3 regions of the Kosakonia sp. MUSA4 genome follow, and region 1 is predicted to be linked to each of the others. Evidence: predicted binding sites of a transcription regulator. Region 1 holds the regulator's gene; each other region holds the start of a gene.
The links. Region 1 encodes PurR, which represses purine synthesis genes. Its sites were predicted from a motif close to CANGCAAACGTTTGCNTG; they were not measured.
Positions count from the first base shown of each region.

Region 2: pyrC (dihydroorotase) is a predicted target of PurR. The motif match lies at 3,443-3,460, and genes of this name have one in related genera.
Region 3: gcvT (glycine cleavage system aminomethyltransferase GcvT) is a predicted target of PurR. The motif match lies at 3,990-4,007, and genes of this name have one in related genera.

Region 1 is NZ_CP025697.1:2,171,230-2,177,198, forward strand. It holds gene cfa (cyclopropane fatty acyl phospholipid synthase) at 1-718, opposite strand, end outside; gene punC (purine nucleoside transporter PunC) at 1,017-2,216, opposite strand; gene punR (DNA-binding transcriptional activator PunR) at 2,327-3,238, shown strand; gene purR (HTH-type transcriptional repressor PurR) at 3,258-4,283, opposite strand; gene C0557_RS10360 (YnhF family membrane protein) at 4,583-4,672, shown strand; gene C0557_RS10365 (MFS transporter) at 4,839-5,969, shown strand, end outside.
Region 2 is NZ_CP025697.1:1,892,513-1,898,481, reverse strand. It holds gene rimJ (ribosomal protein S5-alanine N-acetyltransferase) at 1-555, opposite strand, end outside; gene mdtH (multidrug efflux MFS transporter MdtH) at 794-2,002, shown strand; gene grxB (glutaredoxin 2) at 2,068-2,715, shown strand; gene C0557_RS08905 (lipoprotein) at 2,837-3,397, shown strand; gene pyrC (dihydroorotase) at 3,513-4,556, shown strand; gene dinI (DNA damage-inducible protein I) at 4,630-4,875, shown strand; gene bssS (biofilm formation regulator BssS) at 5,151-5,405, shown strand; gene solA (N-methyl-L-tryptophan oxidase) at 5,524-5,969, shown strand, end outside.
Region 3 is NZ_CP025697.1:4,492,070-4,498,038, reverse strand. It holds gene pepP (Xaa-Pro aminopeptidase) at 1-1,282, shown strand, start outside; gene ubiH (2-octaprenyl-6-methoxyphenyl hydroxylase) at 1,279-2,457, shown strand; gene ubiI (FAD-dependent 2-octaprenylphenol hydroxylase) at 2,473-3,675, shown strand; gene gcvT (glycine cleavage system aminomethyltransferase GcvT) at 4,098-5,192, shown strand; gene gcvH (glycine cleavage system protein GcvH) at 5,219-5,608, shown strand; gene gcvP (aminomethyl-transferring glycine dehydrogenase) at 5,736-5,969, shown strand, end outside.

The sequences.
Region 1 (5,969 bases):
GTTCAAACATCCCGACGGAGACAATGCGGTCAAATTGCTCATTCAGATCGCGATAATCCTGCAGGCGAATATCGACATCCAGCCCTTCACAACGCTGTTGCGCCATTTTTTGCTGTTCCGCCGAGATCGTTACGCCGACCACGCTGACGCCGTAATTCTGCGCCATAAATTGTGCCAGCCCGCCCCAGCCGCAGCCGATATCCAGCACGCGCATCCCGGATTTCAGCTTCAGTTTTTCACTGATAAGCTTTAATTTCGCCCGTTGTGCGTCGTCGAGATTTTCTGCGTCTTTCCAGTAGGCGCAAGAGTATTGCATCTGCGGATCCAGCATGCGGGTAAACAGATCATTACCAAGGTCGTAATGCTCTTTACCGACAATCCAGGCCCGTTTTTTACTTTGCAGATTAAATAATCTTGCTCCGGCAATGCGGAGTGTGTCTTTGAAATTGTGCGGAAGCTGTTTTTCCAGTCCGGCGCGCAACACTTTGGTGAAGAAAATATCCAGACGATCGCATTCCCACCAACCGTCCATATAACTTTCACCTAGCCCGAGCGAACCTTCCTGTAAAACACGTTTAAAAAAATCCGGGTTTTTCACCTGGATATCTGAAGCGGCGGGACCGTTGACGCGGATACCTGCGCGGCTCAGTAATTCGTTTGCTATACGGAACCAATTATCATCCCGTACGCCAACTTCTTCTATACACGATGAACTCATAACTTCTCCATCACTCGCAGTGATCTGAACCTTCAAACAGCGTAGTCGCTTTTTCGGGCTTGTGAGAAATCTCACGGTTTTCGCCGTGAGGCTGATATCCGACGTAGAACAGAGGAAGGGAGATGACCCTTGCCGAAAGGCCTTCCCTGGAATGACGGGCACAATCCGGTGCCCGTTACTACATAATATTTATCGTATTTATTAAAAACCGAAAATCAGTATAGGCCTCAATATCAGGTGATTCAACTTAAAGCTGTTAGCAAGCTAATCACTTCACTATCGATAGTCGTTAACACAATCATCCGTGCGAAGAGGAGGGGACAGCCTCATCTTCTACCATTTCGGTATTACGCTGGTGTTGCTGGCGATAGCCAAACGCCGCCAGCAGCACCATCGCCACCATCACGCTAGTGGTGGTGAACAGCGGCGTGGCAATCAGCCCTGAAACCACCAGGCTTGCCAGGAAACACAACCCGAGTTGCAACGTATTTTGCAGCGCGGCTGCGCGACCAGTCGCCTGGGGAAACGGGCGTAACGCCTGTGCCACCACAACAGGATAGATGGCGCCGTTGGCCATAGCCATAAAACAGAACGGGATCAGCAGTGCGGTCAATGATGCCTGTGGCAGCAAACCCACGATCCAGGTGGTAATCACGCTTAGCCCAAAGGCGCTCAGCAGCCACGGAAGCAGGCGGGAACCCTGCCATTTTTGCAATGCGGCGCGGCAACCATAACCGCCAATCAGGAAGGCAATGGTCTGCGGTACGTAACTCAGACCAATCACTGACGGACCATAACCCATCTCGTGCAAAATAAACGGCGAACCGGTCAACCAGGCAAAAAAACTGGCCGAGCAGGCGGCGTAGATGATGACATTGCCGCGATACGCTTTATTGCGCAACAGATCGAAAAAGGTCAGCGGCTGTTCATGCAGCGCAGCGGGCTGTGCAGGCGTTTTCAACCGCCAGGCGGGCACCATCAGCACCAGGGTTATTGCCAGCAGCGTGGCAAAAATCGCCTGCCAGGAGAAGTGCTCCAGCATCCACGCACCCAGCAGAGGGGCAAGTGCAGGCGTCAGGCCCACCAGCGGCATAATGGTCGCGAAGATACGATTAACGCGGTGTGCCGGATAGTTGTCAGTGACCAGCGCCTGCCAGCTGACGGTAGCGGCACAAACGCCGATCGCCTGTACGAAACGCAGCGCCAGTAACAGGCTGGCGTCCCGTACCCACAATGTTCCCAGACAGCCAAGTGCGAAAATGGTCAGCCCGCTCAACAGAATAGGTCTGCGGCCATAGCGATCCGACAATGGCCCCCACACCAGTTGTGCGACAGCAAAGCCTGCCAGGAACAAACTGAGCGTGGCGCTAACGATGGCCGGAGAGGTTTGCAAATCTTGTTGTATCGCGCTAAACGCGGGCAGGTACATGTCGGTGGCTAAAAAGCCCAGCACGCTTAATCCCGCGAGCCAGACTAAAAATCCTTTGCCAGGTTGCATTCGAGTTCTCACCTTGTTGCTTCTTCAGGGCTGTCGAGTGTAAGGAGTGCTTTCCTGCTTGTGAAACGCTAATATTTGCGCAGTGATTTCAAAATTTTTGCAGGCAGATTATGTGGTCAGAATATTCACTGGAAGTGGTAGATGCTGTTGCGCGCAACGGTAGTTTCAGCGGTGCCGCCCAGGAGCTGCACCGTGTACCTTCAGCAGTGAGCTATACCGTGCGCCAACTCGAAGAGTGGCTGGCGGTTCCGTTATTCGAACGCCGTCATCGCGATGTGGAGCTAACACCCGCCGGAAGCTGGTTTTTAAAAGAGGGGCGATCTGTTATCAAAAAAATGCAGATCACCCGCCAACAGTGTCAACAGATCGCTAACGGCTGGCGCGGCCAGCTGGCGATTGCCGTGGATAACATTGTGAAACCGGCGCGAACACGGCAACTGATCGTCGATTTCTACCGACATTTTAACGATGTCGAGTTACAGGTTTACCAGGAGGTGTTCAACGGTGTCTGGGATGCGCTGGCAGATGGACGCGTTGAGGTGGCGATTGGCGCGACCCAGGCGATCCCGGTCGGTGGACGCTACGCGTTTCGTGATATGGGCATGCTGAGCTGGAAATGCGTGGTTTCCAGCCGCCATCCACTGGCATCAATGCCCGGCCCGCTAAGCGATGAAACGTTGCGCAACTGGCCTTCGTTGATTCAGGAAGATACGTCGCGCTCGTTGCCTAAACGCATTACCTGGCTGCTGGATAACCAGAAGCGGGTCATCGTGCCGGACTGGTCCGCTTCCGAAGCCTGCCTTTCTGCCGGGCTGTGCGTGGGGATGGTGCCCGCGCATTTCGCCCGTCCACGGCTGGACAGCGGCGACTGGGTGGCGCTGGAACTGGAGAACCCTTTTCCGGATGCGGCCTGCTGCCTGACATGGCAACAAAACGACGCATCACCGGCGTTGAGCTGGCTGCTGGAGTATCTGGGGGACAGTGAGACGCTGAACAGCGAATGGTTGCGGGAGCCGGAGTAACGGCCCCCGCGGGATGTGATTAACGGCGGTAGTCGCGGAACGGGCCATCCGCCACCGAGCGGCGTTCGATCAGGCGCGGATGAACTTCAATGGATTGCGACTCTTCGCGTTTGTTGACGATACGATCGAGCAACATGGTAAACGCTGTTTCACCCAGCGAATCTTTCGGCTGATGGATGGTGGTCAGCGCGGGCGTAAAGTAGCGGGAATTGCGCACATTGTCATAGCCGATCAGCGAAATGTCCTGGGGAACGCGCAGCCCCATCTCATCTGCCGCGCAGAGCGCGCCCATCGCCATAATATCGCCGCCGCAGAACACGGCAGTGGGGCGGTGTGACTGGTTGAGGATCTGCTGCATCGCCCGGTAACCCGATTCCGGTTCAAAGTCGCCCTGTACGATCCAGTTTTCCGGTACGGTGATGATCGCTTCTTCCATCGCCTTCATAAAACCAGCGAGGCGGCCAGCGCCGGTGTTGCGCTCCAGCGGGCCTGGAATGACGCCGATATCGCGATGCCCGCGCTCAATCAGATAGCGGCCGGCCATATAGCCGCCTTCAAAAGCGTTATCAATGACCGAGTCGGTAAAATCGGCTTTCGCCTCGCCCCAGTCCATCACCACCATCGGGATATTACGGTACTCTTCCAGCATGCTCAGCAGCGATTCCGGGTATTCGGAGCACATCACCAGCAGGCCATCGACACGTTTTTGCGCCATCATCGACAGGTAGGCGCGCTGTTTCTCAAGGTTGTTCCAGGCGTTGCCAAGGATCAAGGTGTAGCCTTTCTGGAAGCATTTTTTCTCTACAGCTTCGATGATCTCGGCAAAATAGGCGGCTTCGCTGCTGGTGGCCAGCAAACCGATCGATTTAGTGTGATTGACTTTCAGGCTACGCGCCACGGCGCTGGGGGAGTAATGCAACTCTTTGATCGCTGCCCATACGGCGTTGCGGGTCTCTTCAGCGACGAAGCGCGTTTTGTTGATTACATGTGATACGGTTGTAGTGGAAACGTTTGCTCGTTTCGCGACGTCTTTAATCGTTGCCATCAGAAATCACTCCAGACCATATCATAAGCTCCTGATAATACTTAAGGTAAACGTTTGCCTTCAATCACCCTGAACCCCAGCAAAGTGAGTGCGGTACGCCGGGAAAAAGACACTAAACGTCAGGAGGGGAGTCAATGGCCGGTACGCTAATAAATTTAGCGTCGAATTTTGTCTTATCTTGAGCAAAAGGGGAAGCGCTAAAACATATCTCCCGCTAATTCCTGCAAGATTTTTATGATTATCTGTGCAAAAATGCGCAAACTCACTTTTTGTGGGGAAATGAAAATGGAGAAAAATTGATGAGCACCGATCTGAAGTATTCTTTGGTCACTACTGTCATTGTTCTGAGCCTGATTGTTTTCGGTGGGCTGACCGCCGCGCTGCATTGATCTGACACGAGGGAGAGCCTTCTCCCTCGGCTTTTCCCCCGCCATTGTTATCACTTCTGCAATAATCTTTTGTCATCCTGCTAACTTCTGTTTTTTGTGATTCATGTCATACTTTTGACTTCTGCGACAGTGTCCCCAACCGACACGGCTTTTTCGGAGTCAAACGATGAAAATTAATTTCCCTCTGCTTGCCCTGGCGATTGGCGCCTTTGGGATAGGTACAACGGAGTTCTCCCCGATGGGGTTGCTGCCCGTTATTGCCCGTGGCGTCGATGTTTCCATTCCGGCGGCGGGAATGCTGATTAGCGCTTATGCGATTGGCGTGATGGTGGGGGCGCCGCTAATGACGCTGCTGCTGTCACACCGTGGCAGACGTAACGCGCTGATCTTCCTGATGGCGATCTTTACACTGGGCAACGTGCTGTCGGCAATCGCGCCGGACTACACCACCTTAATGCTGGCGCGCATCGTCACCAGCCTCAACCACGGCGCCTTCTTTGGCCTGGGGTCGGTTGTTGCGGCAAGCGTGGTGGCAAAAGAGAAACAAGCCAGCGCCGTCGCGACCATGTTTATGGGGCTGACCATCGCCAATATTGGCGGCGTGCCTGCTGCAACCTGGCTGGGTGAAACCATCGGCTGGCGTATGTCATTTATGGCGACCGCCGGGCTGGGACTGGTTGCCATGCTGAGCCTCTACTTTTCACTGCCTGGCGGCGGAGCGGGCGAACGCCCGGATGTACGCAAAGAGTTGTCTGTGCTGGTTCGTCCACAGGTGCTGTCAGCACTGCTGACGACGGTGCTCGGCGCAGGCGCGATGTTCACACTTTATACCTATATTTCGCCGGTGCTGCGTACCATTACTGATGCTACGCCGGTATTTGTTACCGGGATGTTGGTGCTGATTGGCGTCGGTTTCTCGATTGGTAACTACCTTGGCGGCAAGCTGGCGGATCGTTCGGTAACCGGTACGCTGAAAGGCTTTCTTATCCTGTTGATTGCCATCATGCTGGCCATTCCGTTCCTGGCCCGTAGCGAAGTGGGCGCGGCTATCAGTATGGTGGTCTGGGGCGCTGCGACCTTTGCCGTGGTTCCGCCGCTGCAAATGCGTGTAATGCGCGTCGCACATGAAGCGCCGGGGCTCTCTTCTTCAGTGAACATTGGTGCCTTTAACCTCGGCAACGCACTCGGTGCGGCTGCGGGCGGCGCGGTAATTTCCGGTGGTCTGGGTTATGATTTTGTCCCGGTGATGGGGGCGATTATTGCAGGGCTTGGGCTGATGGTGGTGCTGTTTTCCGGG
Region 2 (5,969 bases), 280 kb from region 1:
GAGCGCGGTAAGTACGTGATCGCGCCACTGCCCGTCGATCAGCAAATACGATTTGGCGTAGCCCTCTTTCTCGAAACCCAGCCTCGCCAGCAAATCGCCGCTACGTTTATTGTGCGGCATGTAATTTGCCATAATGCGGTGCATATGTTGCGTGCGCTGCATGTAGCGGATCGCCGCCGTCAGCGCTTCAAACATCAGCCCTTGCCCCTGCCATTTCTGTCCGATGGAGTAGCCAAGGTAACAAGCATGAAACGAACCGCGCACCACATTGGAAAAATTCGCCACGCCGACGATCTCTTTTTCCTCAGGATCGAGCAGCGCGAAATAGAATGCCGATCCCTGCTTATGAAACTCATTGATCATGCCAAGACGAGCCTGCCAGCCGGAAGGATAGCAATGACTTTCATCGCGCACGGGCTCCCAGGGCTTTAGAAATTGCCGATTTTCGGCGTAATAATCCGCCAGGCGCCAGGCATCGCGCTCATGCACTAAACGAACCACTAATCTGTCTGTGACTAAGCGTACTTTCGGCACGTTACTGCGGTAGCCAAACATGCATTACCACTCCTTCCATTTCACCACACTTTTAACCCCTTACCTTTACTATACATTTGCGCAGCCACTCTGTGAAAACAGCAACATGGCATTTTCCACTTTGTGGGCCACTTTCGATGAAAACTCTGAATCAAAGCCGGATTTTGATAAAAAAATATTGTCACTGCGAATGTGGGAAAAGATCGGGCGAACCCGCAGAATAAGAATGTCTTATCTTTCTTAATTTCCCGGAGGGGAAATGGCGCGCATATCGCAGGCAAGGAGCCTGGGTAAATATTTCCTGCTTGTCGATAATATGCTGGTGGTCCTCGGCTTTTTCGTTGTATTCCCACTTATTTCTATTCGTTTTGTTGATCAGCTCGGTTGGGCGGCGTTGATGGTCGGTATTGCGCTTGGCCTGCGGCAATTTATTCAGCAGGGTTTGGGCATTTTCGGCGGCGCAATTGCCGACCGTTTTGGCGCAAAACCGCTGATCGTCACCGGCATGTTGATGCGTGCGGGCGGTTTCGTCGCGATGGGCGTGGCGCATGAACCCTGGTTGCTGTGGCTCTCCTGCATTCTTTCCGGGCTGGGCGGCACGCTGTTCGATCCGCCGCGTTCCGCGCTGGTGGTCAAACTGGTGCGTCCCAACCAGCGCAGCCGCTTTTTCTCTATCCTGATGATGCAGGACAGCGCCGGCGCGGTTGTCGGTGCATTGCTCGGTAGCTGGCTGTTGCAATACGACTTTCGTCTGGTGTGTGCCGTCGGTGCGCTAATGTTCGTGCTCTGCGCCGCGTTCAACGCCTGGCTGTTACCGGCGTGGAAACTCTCTACGGTCAAAGCCCCGGTGCGCGAAGGGCTGGCACGCGTGCTGCGCGACAAACGGTTTGTCACTTACGTCCTGACACTGACCGGCTACTATATGCTGGCAGTACAGGTGATGCTGATGCTGCCGATCATGGTCAACGATATTGCCGGTTCACCGGCGGCAGTGAAGTGGATGTACGCCATCGAAGCCTGTTTATCGCTGACGTTGCTCTACCCTATCGCCCGCTGGAGCGAAAAACGCTTTCGTCTTGAACACCGTCTGATGGCCGGGCTGCTGGTGATGTCATTCAGCCTGCTGCCGGTCGGAATGGTCGGGACGTTGCAGCAACTGTTTACGCTTATCTGCACGTTCTATATCGGCTCAATTATTGCCGAACCAGCGCGGGAAACCTTAAGCGCGCAGCTGGCAGATGCCCGCGCGCGCGGCAGTTATATGGGTTTCAGTCGCCTTGGGCTGGCATTTGGCGGCGCGCTGGGTTATGCCGGCGGCGGGTGGTTGTTTGATGCCGGCAAAGCCTTCAACCAGCCGGAATTGCCGTGGATGATGCTCGGCCTGATCGGGCTGATGACCTCAATGGCGCTGCTGTGGCAATTCGGCCATAAGCGCATTCGCCCGCGGATGCTTGAACCTGGCGCCTGATTTGCGCCATGCCATGCTCTCTTCCATACTGGTCTTTAACGGATAAGCCAGTATGGAGGAGAAACGTGAAACTCTACATTTACGACCACTGCCCTTTCTGCGTCAAAGCCCGCATGATTTTCGGCCTTAAAAATCTTCCCGTAGAACTCAATATCCTGCTCAGTGACGACGAGGCCACGCCAACCAAAATGATTGGCCAGAAGATGGCGCCCATCCTGCAAAAAGACGACAGCCGTTATCTGCCGGAGAGTATGGATATTGTGCACTATGTCGATAAACTTGACGGCAAACCGCTGCTCACCGGTAAACGGAACCCGAAACTGGAAGAGTGGCTGCGCAAGGTTAACGGCTATGTGAATAAATTGCTGATACCCCGCTTTGCGAAATCCGCCTTCGACGAGTTTTCCACACCGCAGGCGCGCGCCTCGTTTGTCGCGAAGAAAGAGGCGGCGATCGGCAGCTTCGACGAACATCTCGCCCACTCTGCCGGGCTGGTGAAAAATATCAGCGACGACCTACGGGCGCTGGACAAGCTCATAGTCAAACCGAATGCGGTCAACGGCGAGCTCTCCGAGGACGATATTCATCTTTTCCCGCTGCTGCGTAACCTGACGCTTGTCGCCGGAATTAACTGGCCGAGCCGGGTAGCGGATTACCGCGATAATATGGCCAAGCAGACCCAGGTTAACCTGCTTTCATCGATGGCTATTTAGCGGACTCACGGCGGAAGCGTATGTTTCCGCCAGCCTTTCAGCTTTTTCCGCTAGCCTTTGTACCTCGTCTGACGCATCCTACGCACCGGCTTTGACGCCTTCGGAATCACGTTGAGGAATTATGAAGAAGATCTTTTTTGCCGCTGCTTTACTGCTGAGCGGCGTGCTGGTGGGCTGTAACCAACTGACCCAATATTCCATCAGCGAACAGGAAATTAACCAGGCGCTGCAAAAACGCAATGATTTTGCGAAAGACATTGGCCTGCCAGGCGTGGCCGACGCGCACATTGTGCTGAATAACCTGGCGTCGGAAATTGGTCGTGAAGAGCCGAACAAAGTGACGCTGACCGGCGATGCCAACCTGGATATGACATCCCTTTTCGGTAACCAGAAAGCGGTCATCAAGCTGAAACTGAAGGCGTTGCCGGTGTTTGATAAAGAGAAAGGCGCCATTTACTTGCAGGAGATGGAAGTAGTGAAAGCCGACGTGCAGCCGGAAAAAATGCAGACGGTGCTGCAAACGTTGATGCCCTACCTGAACCAGTCGCTGCGCAACTACTTTAATCAGCGTCCGGCCTATGTACTGAAAGAGGACAGCAGCAAAGGCGAAGCGCTGGCGAAGAAATACGCCAAAGGCATTGAGGTGAAACCGGGCGAAATTATTATCCCCCTCACCGACTGAGTTACAGGGCGCCGCGGGCGCCCTTTTTTTCAGGAAAAAGATGCAAACGAAAACGTTTCCGCTTATCCTTAGTGCCCGGCAAAAACACCTGATTCTCACCAGCCGGAGCACTCCAATGACACAATCCCAGGTTTTGAAAATCCGCCGTCCTGACGACTGGCACGTCCACCTGCGTGATGGCGATATGTTAAAAACCGTGGTGCCGTGGACCAGTGAAACCTACGCCCGCGCCATTGTCATGCCCAATCTCGCTCCCCCTGTGACAACCGTTGATGCTGCGCGCGCGTACCGCCAGCGCATTCTTGATGCCGTGCCTGCCGGACATGATTTCACCCCGCTAATGACCTGCTATCTCACCGACAGCCTGAGTGCGGATGAAGTGGAACGTGGGTTTAACGAAAACGTCTTTACGGCGGCAAAACTTTATCCCGCCAATGCCACCACCAACTCCAGCCACGGCGTCACCAGCATTGATGCCATTATGCCGGTGCTGGAGCGCATGGAAAAACTGGGCATGCCGCTGCTGGTGCATGGCGAAGTGACCCACGCGGAGATCGATATCTTCGATCGCGAAGCGCGTTTTATTGAAACGGTGATGGAGCCGCTGCGCCAGCGCCTGCCGGGGTTAAAAGTGGTGTTTGAGCATATCACGACCAAAGACGCGGCGGATTATGTGCGCGAGGGTAACGAGCGCCTGGCGGCGACCATTACGCCACAGCATTTGATGTTTAACCGTAACCATATGCTGGTTGGCGGCGTACGTCCGCATCTCTACTGTTTGCCTATCCTTAAACGCAATATCCACCAGCAGGCACTGCGAGAGTTGGTCGCCAGCGGATTTGAACGCGCTTTTCTCGGCACCGATTCCGCACCGCACGCGCGGCACAAAAAAGAGGCGAGCTGTGGTTGTGCCGGTTGCTTCAATGCGCCAACCGCGCTCGGCAGCTACGCTACCGTGTTTGAAGAGATGAACGCCTTGCAGCATTTTGAAGCGTTCTGTTCGCTGAACGGACCGCGCTTTTACGGGCTGCCGCTCAATGAGGGCTTTATTGAGCTGGAACGCATCGAAAGCGTCGTGCCAGAGAGCATTGCGCTGACGGACGATACGCTGGTACCGTTCCTCGCAGGTGAAACCGTTCGCTGGCGCGTTAAGCAGTAAAAATTTACTGCCCCCTGTTGTAAAGATACTTCATTAACTGTATATATATACAGCAAACACACAGGGGGCTATTATGCGCATTGAAGTGACTATCGCCAAAACCACACCCTTACCGCCAGGTGCTATCGATGCGCTGGCGGGCGAATTATCCCGTCGGCTAAATAATTACTATCCCGAACACGATAACAAAATCACCGTTCGCTATGCGGCGGCTAATAACTTGTCGGTGCTTGGCGGCGCAAAAGAAGATAAAGATCGCATAAGTGAAATTTTGCAGGAAACCTGGGAAAGCGCCGACGACTGGTTTATCAACGACTAATTTCTCTTTAAGTTTGTTCTTATTGCCGGGTCGCCCCGGCTTTTTTGTCTGTTTTTTACGCCATTCATTAATTCTCTAGTTCTTTAGTAAAAATATGTGCTTAAGGTTTCGTTTTCTTATTCAAAAAAATCAAACAGCCTAAAAAACATGTTGCAGAGTGTTTATTTATTCGATCATCACCCCCATCTGTTGATATACTAAAGAGGCTTCAAAAAAAACACGCATTGAACCTCGAAAGTCGTTGTCTAAATAAACACGCTAATATGGGGGTTATGATGGTAAAGAATAATGAAGTCATCCAGACCCATCCACTGGTCGGATGGGACATCAGTACTGTGGATAGTTACGATGCCCTGATGCTCCGGTTACACTACCAGACCCCTAACAGAGCCGCTCAGGAAGAGACTGAAGTCGGCCAGACGTTATGGTTAACGACAGATGTCGCCCGCCAGTTTATATCGATTCTCGAGGCGGGTATTGCCAAGATTGAATCAGGCGATTACCAGGAAGATGAGTACCGCAGGCATTAGTCTTAATGCTGACCTTCATCCCAACAGGCACCCTTCAGGGTGCCTTAATTATTTCTGCCCTTGTATAACGCCGCCAGGTTAATTACCCTCCTGAACACGCTTTTTCCTGGAGAACACCATGAAATATGACCTGATTATTATCGGCAGCGGATCTGTCGGCGCAGCGACCGGCTATTACGCTACCCGCGCCGGGTTAAATGTGCTGATGACCGATGCCCATCTCCCGCCGCACCAGCAAGGCAGCCATCATGGCGATACGCGTCTAATTCGCCACGCGTATGGCGAAGGTGAAAAATATGTCCCGCTGGTGCTGCGCGCCCAACAGTTGTGGGATCAGTTAGCCAGCGAAAGCGGCGAGGCGGTGTTCGAACGGACCGGCGTGATCAATCTCGGCCCGGCTGATTCCGAATTTCTCGTCAATGTCGCCCACAGTGCTAAGCAGTGGGATCTGGCGGTAGAAAAACTGGATGCGCCTTCACTGATGGCCCGCTGGCCCGAAATCACCGTGCCGGAAGACTATATCGGTCTGTTCGAAGCCGATTCCGGCGTACTGAAGAGCGAACT
Region 3 (5,969 bases), 2.3 Mb from region 1:
GACATTGCTGGCGCAGATGGTTCCGGGTAGCGCGGCGTTGATCTTTGCCGCGCCGGAAGCGACCCGCAGCGCAGACAGTGAATATCCGTATCGCCAGAACAGCGATTTCTGGTACTTCACCGGTTTTAACGAACCAGAAGCGGTGCTGGTGCTGATAAAGAGCGATGACACCCACAACCATAGCGTGCTGTTCAACCGCGTGCGTGATAAAACCGCCGAGATCTGGTTTGGCCGCCGTCTTGGTCAGGAAGCCGCGCCAGCAAAACTGGGCGTCGAACGTGCGCTGGCGTTCCCGGAGATCAACACGCACCTTTACCAGTTGCTCAATGGCCTCGACGCGGTTTATCACGCGCAGGGTGAGTATGAGTACGCGGATACCATCCTGTTCACTGCGCTGGAGAAGCTGCGCAAAGGCGCGCGGCAGAATCTGACCGCGCCCGCCACGCTGACCGACTGGCGCCCGATCGTCCACGAGATGCGTCTGTTTAAATCGGCCGAAGAGATCGAGGTGATGCGTCGCGCCGGGAAGATCTCTGCGCTGGCGCATACCCGCGCCATGCAGGTTTGCCGTCCAGGAATGTTTGAATATCAGCTTGAAGGTGAAATTCAGCATGAATTTAACCGCCACGGCGCGCGTTTCCCGTCCTATAACACCATCGTCGGTTCGGGGGATAATGGCTGCATCCTGCATTACACCGAAAATGAAAGCCAGATGCGTGACGGTGATTTAGTGCTGATTGATGCTGGCTGTGAATACAGGGGATACGCCGGGGATATTACCCGCACCTTCCCGGTAAACGGCAAATTCAGCCCGGCGCAGCGTGAAATTTATGACATTGTGCTGGCATCGCTGGAACGTGCGCTGGAGCTGTTTCGTCCGGGAACCTCCATTCAGGCCGTTACCGGCGAAGTAGTGCGCATTATGATCACCGGTCTGGCGAAGCTTGGCATTCTGCAGGGCGAAGTTGATGAATTGATCGCAAAAAATGCCCACCGCCCATTCTTTATGCACGGGTTAAGCCACTGGCTGGGGCTGGATGTTCATGACGTCGGCGTTTACGGTCAGGATCGTTCGCGCGAGCTGGCACCAGGCATGGTGTTGACCGTTGAGCCGGGCCTCTATATTTCCCCGGATGCGGATGTTCCCGAGCAGTATCGCGGCATTGGTATTCGCGTGGAAGATGACATCGTTATTACCGACGAGGGTAACGAGAATCTCACCGCCAGCGTGGTGAAAAAGGCGGATGATATTGAAGCACTGATGGCGGCGAGCCGTTCATGAGTGTGATTATTGTTGGCGGCGGCATGGCCGGTGCGACGCTCGCGCTGGCCATTTCACATCTGACGCAGGGGAAATTACCGGTTCACCTGGTGGAGGCTACAGCGCCGGGTTCTCACCATCATCCTGGTTTTGATGCCCGTGCCATTGCGCTGGCGGCAGGTACGTGCCAGCAGCTTGCGCGCGTCGGGATCTGGCAGGCAATAGCCCGTTGTGCAACGCCCATTTCAACTGTTCACGTCAGCGATCGTGGTCACGCCGGTTTTGTCACGCTGGATGCGCAGGATTATCACCTTGATGCGCTGGGCCAGGTGGTTGAACTGCATGATATCGGCCAGCGGCTCTTTACCTTGCTGCAAAATGCGCCGGGCGTGACGCTGCATTGCCCCGATCGGGTCAGCAGCTTTACCCGTAATGAGCAGCAGGTATCGGTAACGCTGGAAAGCGGTGAGCTGATTATTGGCCAGTTGCTGGTTGCGGCGGACGGTTCCCGTTCGGGCATGGGCGAGCAACTGGGGATCCTCTGGCAGAAAACGCCCTATCACCAGGCCGCGGTCATCGCCAACGTCACCACCTCTGTTCCGCATCAGGGACGCGCATTTGAACGCTTCACCGAGCATGGGCCGCTGGCGATGTTGCCGATGTCGCAGGGGCGCTGTTCACTGGTGTGGTGCCATCCACAGGAAAAACAGCAGCAGGTGACTGGCTGGTCTGACGAACGGTTTTGCCATGAGCTACAAAAAGCTTTCGGCTGGCGTCTGGGGCGTATTGAGCACGCCGGAAAACGCAGCGTTTATCCCCTGACGCTGACTAACGCGTCATCGCCGGTCTCTCATCGCGCGGTGCTGGTCGGCAATGCGGCTCAGACGCTGCATCCTATTGCCGGACAAGGGTTTAACCTCGGCATGCGCGATGTCATGACGCTGGCGGAAACACTGGCGGAGGCATGGGCGAAGCAGAAAGATGTCGGTTGTTATCCGGTGCTGACGCGCTACCGTCATCGGCGTCAGTCGGACAAAAGCGCCACCATAGGCGTTACCGACGGGCTGGTGCATCTGTTTGCCAACCGCTGGGCACCGCTTGTCGTCGGGCGCAATATTGGGCTGATGGCGATGGAACTATTTACCCCGGCGCGCGATGTGCTGGCGCAGCGTACCCTCGGTTGGGTAACCCGTTAATCAAAGGAGCAAAGAGTGCAGAGTGTTGATGTTGCGATTGTCGGCGGCGGCATGGTAGGTCTGGCGCTGGCTTGCGGGTTGCAGGGGAGCGGTTTACGGGTTGCGGTGCTGGAGCAGAATGTTCCGCAGCCGCTGGCGGAAGATGCACCACCGGCGCTGCGCGTATCGGCGATTAACGCCGCCAGCGAAAAACTTCTGACGCATCTTGGCGTGTGGTCAAACATCATTGCCCACCGCGCGGGGCGCTATCACGGTATGGAAGTGTGGGACAAAGACAGCTTTGGCCGCATCACCTTTGACGACCAAAGTATGGGCTATCCCCATCTTGGCTATATTATTGAAAACGCAGTGATTCACCAGGCGCTGTGGGATAAAGCTCAGCAGTGTCAGGATGTCACCATGATTGCCCCAGCCGAATTGCAGCAGGTGGCCTGGGGTGAGAACGACGCATTTCTCACCTTAAAAGATGGCACGATGCTCACGGCCCGGCTGGTGGTCGGGGCTGACGGCGCGAACTCCTGGTTGCGTAACAAAGCGGATATTCCGCTAACTTTCTGGGATTATCACCACCATGCGCTGGTGGCGACCATTCGCACCGAGGAGCCGCATCAGGCCGTAGCGCGGCAGGTGTTCGATAACGAGGGCATTCTGGCGTTTCTGCCGTTGAACGATCCACATTTGTGCTCGATCGTCTGGTCGTTGCCGCCGGATCAGGCGAAAACGCTGCAACAGGCCAGCGATGAGACGTTCAATCAGGCGCTGTGCGTGGCCTTTGATAATCGTCTTGGTCTGTGCAGTGTGGAAAGCGAGCGTCAGGTTTATCCGCTCACCGGCCGCTATGCGCGCCACTTCGCCGGCCATCGTCTGGCGCTGGTAGGCGATGCTGCGCATACCATCCATCCGCTGGCCGGGCAGGGTGTGAATCTGGGCTTTATGGATGTTGCGGAATTGATTACCGAGCTGCGTCGTCTGCGCCGCGAAGGCAAAGATATCGGCCAGCATCTCTATCTGCGTCGCTACGAGCGCAGCCGTAAGCACAGTGCGGCGCTAATGCTGGCGGGAATGCAGGGCTTCCGCGAACTGTTTGCCGGGTCGAACCCGGCGAAGAAACTGTTGCGTGATATTGGTCTGAAACTGGCGGATACCCTTCCTGGGGTAAAAACACAATTGCTGCGTCAGGCGCTCGGCCTGAATGACCTTCCGGAGTGGTTACGTTAACCCCATCACATTTCCCTTCCCGCAAACGGGAAGGGGACTTCCTGCCTCATTTGAAATATTCTAATTTCACCTCGTTTTTCGGATTAGATTTACTCATGTGTGATTTTTCCCACTGCAGAAAAAATGATGCTTTTGCGGAGTGAAATATTGAAATAAGGCGCAATCTCGTCGCTTTATTGATGTTTCGTTTGGGTGATTTCGTTTTTAGCCAGCATAAAACTCTGCTGCTGTTTTTAGCTAACCCGGTCATAAGCTAATGTGATGGCCCATTTTCTCTTATGGTTAAGTGCCGCTTTCGGTGTTAAGTTCAGGCAAAAGATAACGTTTGCGTCGGCGTCCGAAATGGCCGTTGACGCTGGTCGTTTTGGCGAAATGAACGCCGCCGAAAAACGTGATAGCGCAGCTTATTCGACGAGGACAAGATGGCTCAGCAGACCCCTTTGTATGAACAACACACGCTATGCGGCGCCCGCATGGTGGATTTCCATGGCTGGATGATGCCGCTGCATTACGGCTCGCAGATTGATGAGCACCACGCAGTGCGCAGCGATGCCGGGATGTTCGATGTTTCGCACATGACCATCGTCGATCTGAAAGGCAGCCGCACCCGGGAGTTTCTGCAATATTTGCTGGCAAATGATGTGGCCAAACTCACGAAGCCCGGCAAAGCCCTCTACACCGGCATGCTGAATGCGTCGGGTGGCGTGATTGACGATTTGATCGTCTACTACTTCACCGAAGACTTCTTCCGCCTCGTTGTAAACTCCGCCACCCGCGAAAAAGACCTCTCCTGGATCACCCAACACGCCGAACCTTTTGCCATCGATATCACCGTCCGTGACGATCTGTCACTGATCGCGGTTCAGGGGCCAAACGCGCAGGCGAAAGCCGCCAGCCTGTTTACCGATGCGCAGCGCAGCGCGGTTGAGGGAATGAAACCGTTCTTCGGCGTTGAAGCGGACGAGCTGTTTATCGCGACCACGGGCTACACCGGTGAAGCGGGTTACGAGATTGCTTTGCCGAACGAAAAAGCTGCCAGCTTTTGGCAGGATCTGCTGAAAGCGGGCGTAAAACCTTGCGGGCTTGGCGCGCGCGATACGCTGCGCCTGGAAGCGGGCATGAACCTGTATGGCCAGGAGATGGATGAAAGCATCTCTCCGCTGGCTGCCAATATGGGCTGGACCATCGCCTGGGAACCGCAGGATCGCCAGTTCATCGGTCGCGAAGCGCTGGAACTACAGCGCGAAAAGGGCACCGAACAGCTGGTTGGCCTGGTGATGACGGAAAAAGGTGTGCTGCGTAATGAGTTACCGGTGCACTTTACTGACGCGCACGGCAACGTGCAAAAAGGTGTGATCACCAGCGGGACCTTCTCGCCGACGCTTGGCTACAGTATTGCACTGGCGCGCGTTCCGGCCGGAATTGGCGAAACGGCAATTGTGCAGATCCGTAACCGCGAAATGCCGGTCAAAGTGACCAAACCTGTTTTTGTGCGCAACGGCAAAGCTGTCGCGTAACGTAATTTTTATCTGGAGAGAATGAGATGAGCAACGTACCGGGCGAACTGAAATACAGCAAAGAACACGAATGGCTGCGCAAAGAAGCAGACGGTAGCTATACCGTTGGCATCACTGAACATGCTCAGGAACTGCTGGGTGATATGGTGTTTGTCGATCTGCCGGAAGTGGGCGCGACCGTTAGCGCTGGCGATGACTGCGCCGTTGCCGAATCGGTAAAAGCCGCTTCTGATATCTACGCGCCGATCGGCGGTGAAATCGTCGCCGTTAACGATGCGCTGAATGACTCTCCGGAGCTGGTTAACAGCGAGCCGTACGGCGAAGGCTGGATCTTCAAAATCAAAGCCAGTGACGAATCGGAAGTTGCTGCGCTGCTGGATGCAACGGCATACGCCGCATTGTTAGAAGACGAGTAATGTTGTGCCGGATGGCACTGCGTTTATCCGGCCTACAGGTGTACGTAGGCCCGGTAAGCGTAAGCGCCACCGGGCAATAGAGTTAGCAACATATACGATTCACCGCACGTTTCAGGAACCATCGCTCATGACTCAGACGTTAAGTCAGCTTGAAAATCGCACCGCATTTATCGGCAGGCATATTGGCCCGGACGCATCGCAACAGCAGGAGATGCTGAACACCGTAGGGGCAGATTCGCTGAATGCCCTGATTGCGCAGATCGTACCGAAAGATATTCAGCTCGCCACGCCGCCGCAGGTGGGTGACGCTACCAGCGAATTCGCCGCGCTTGCCGAACTGAAAGCCATCGCGGGACGCAAC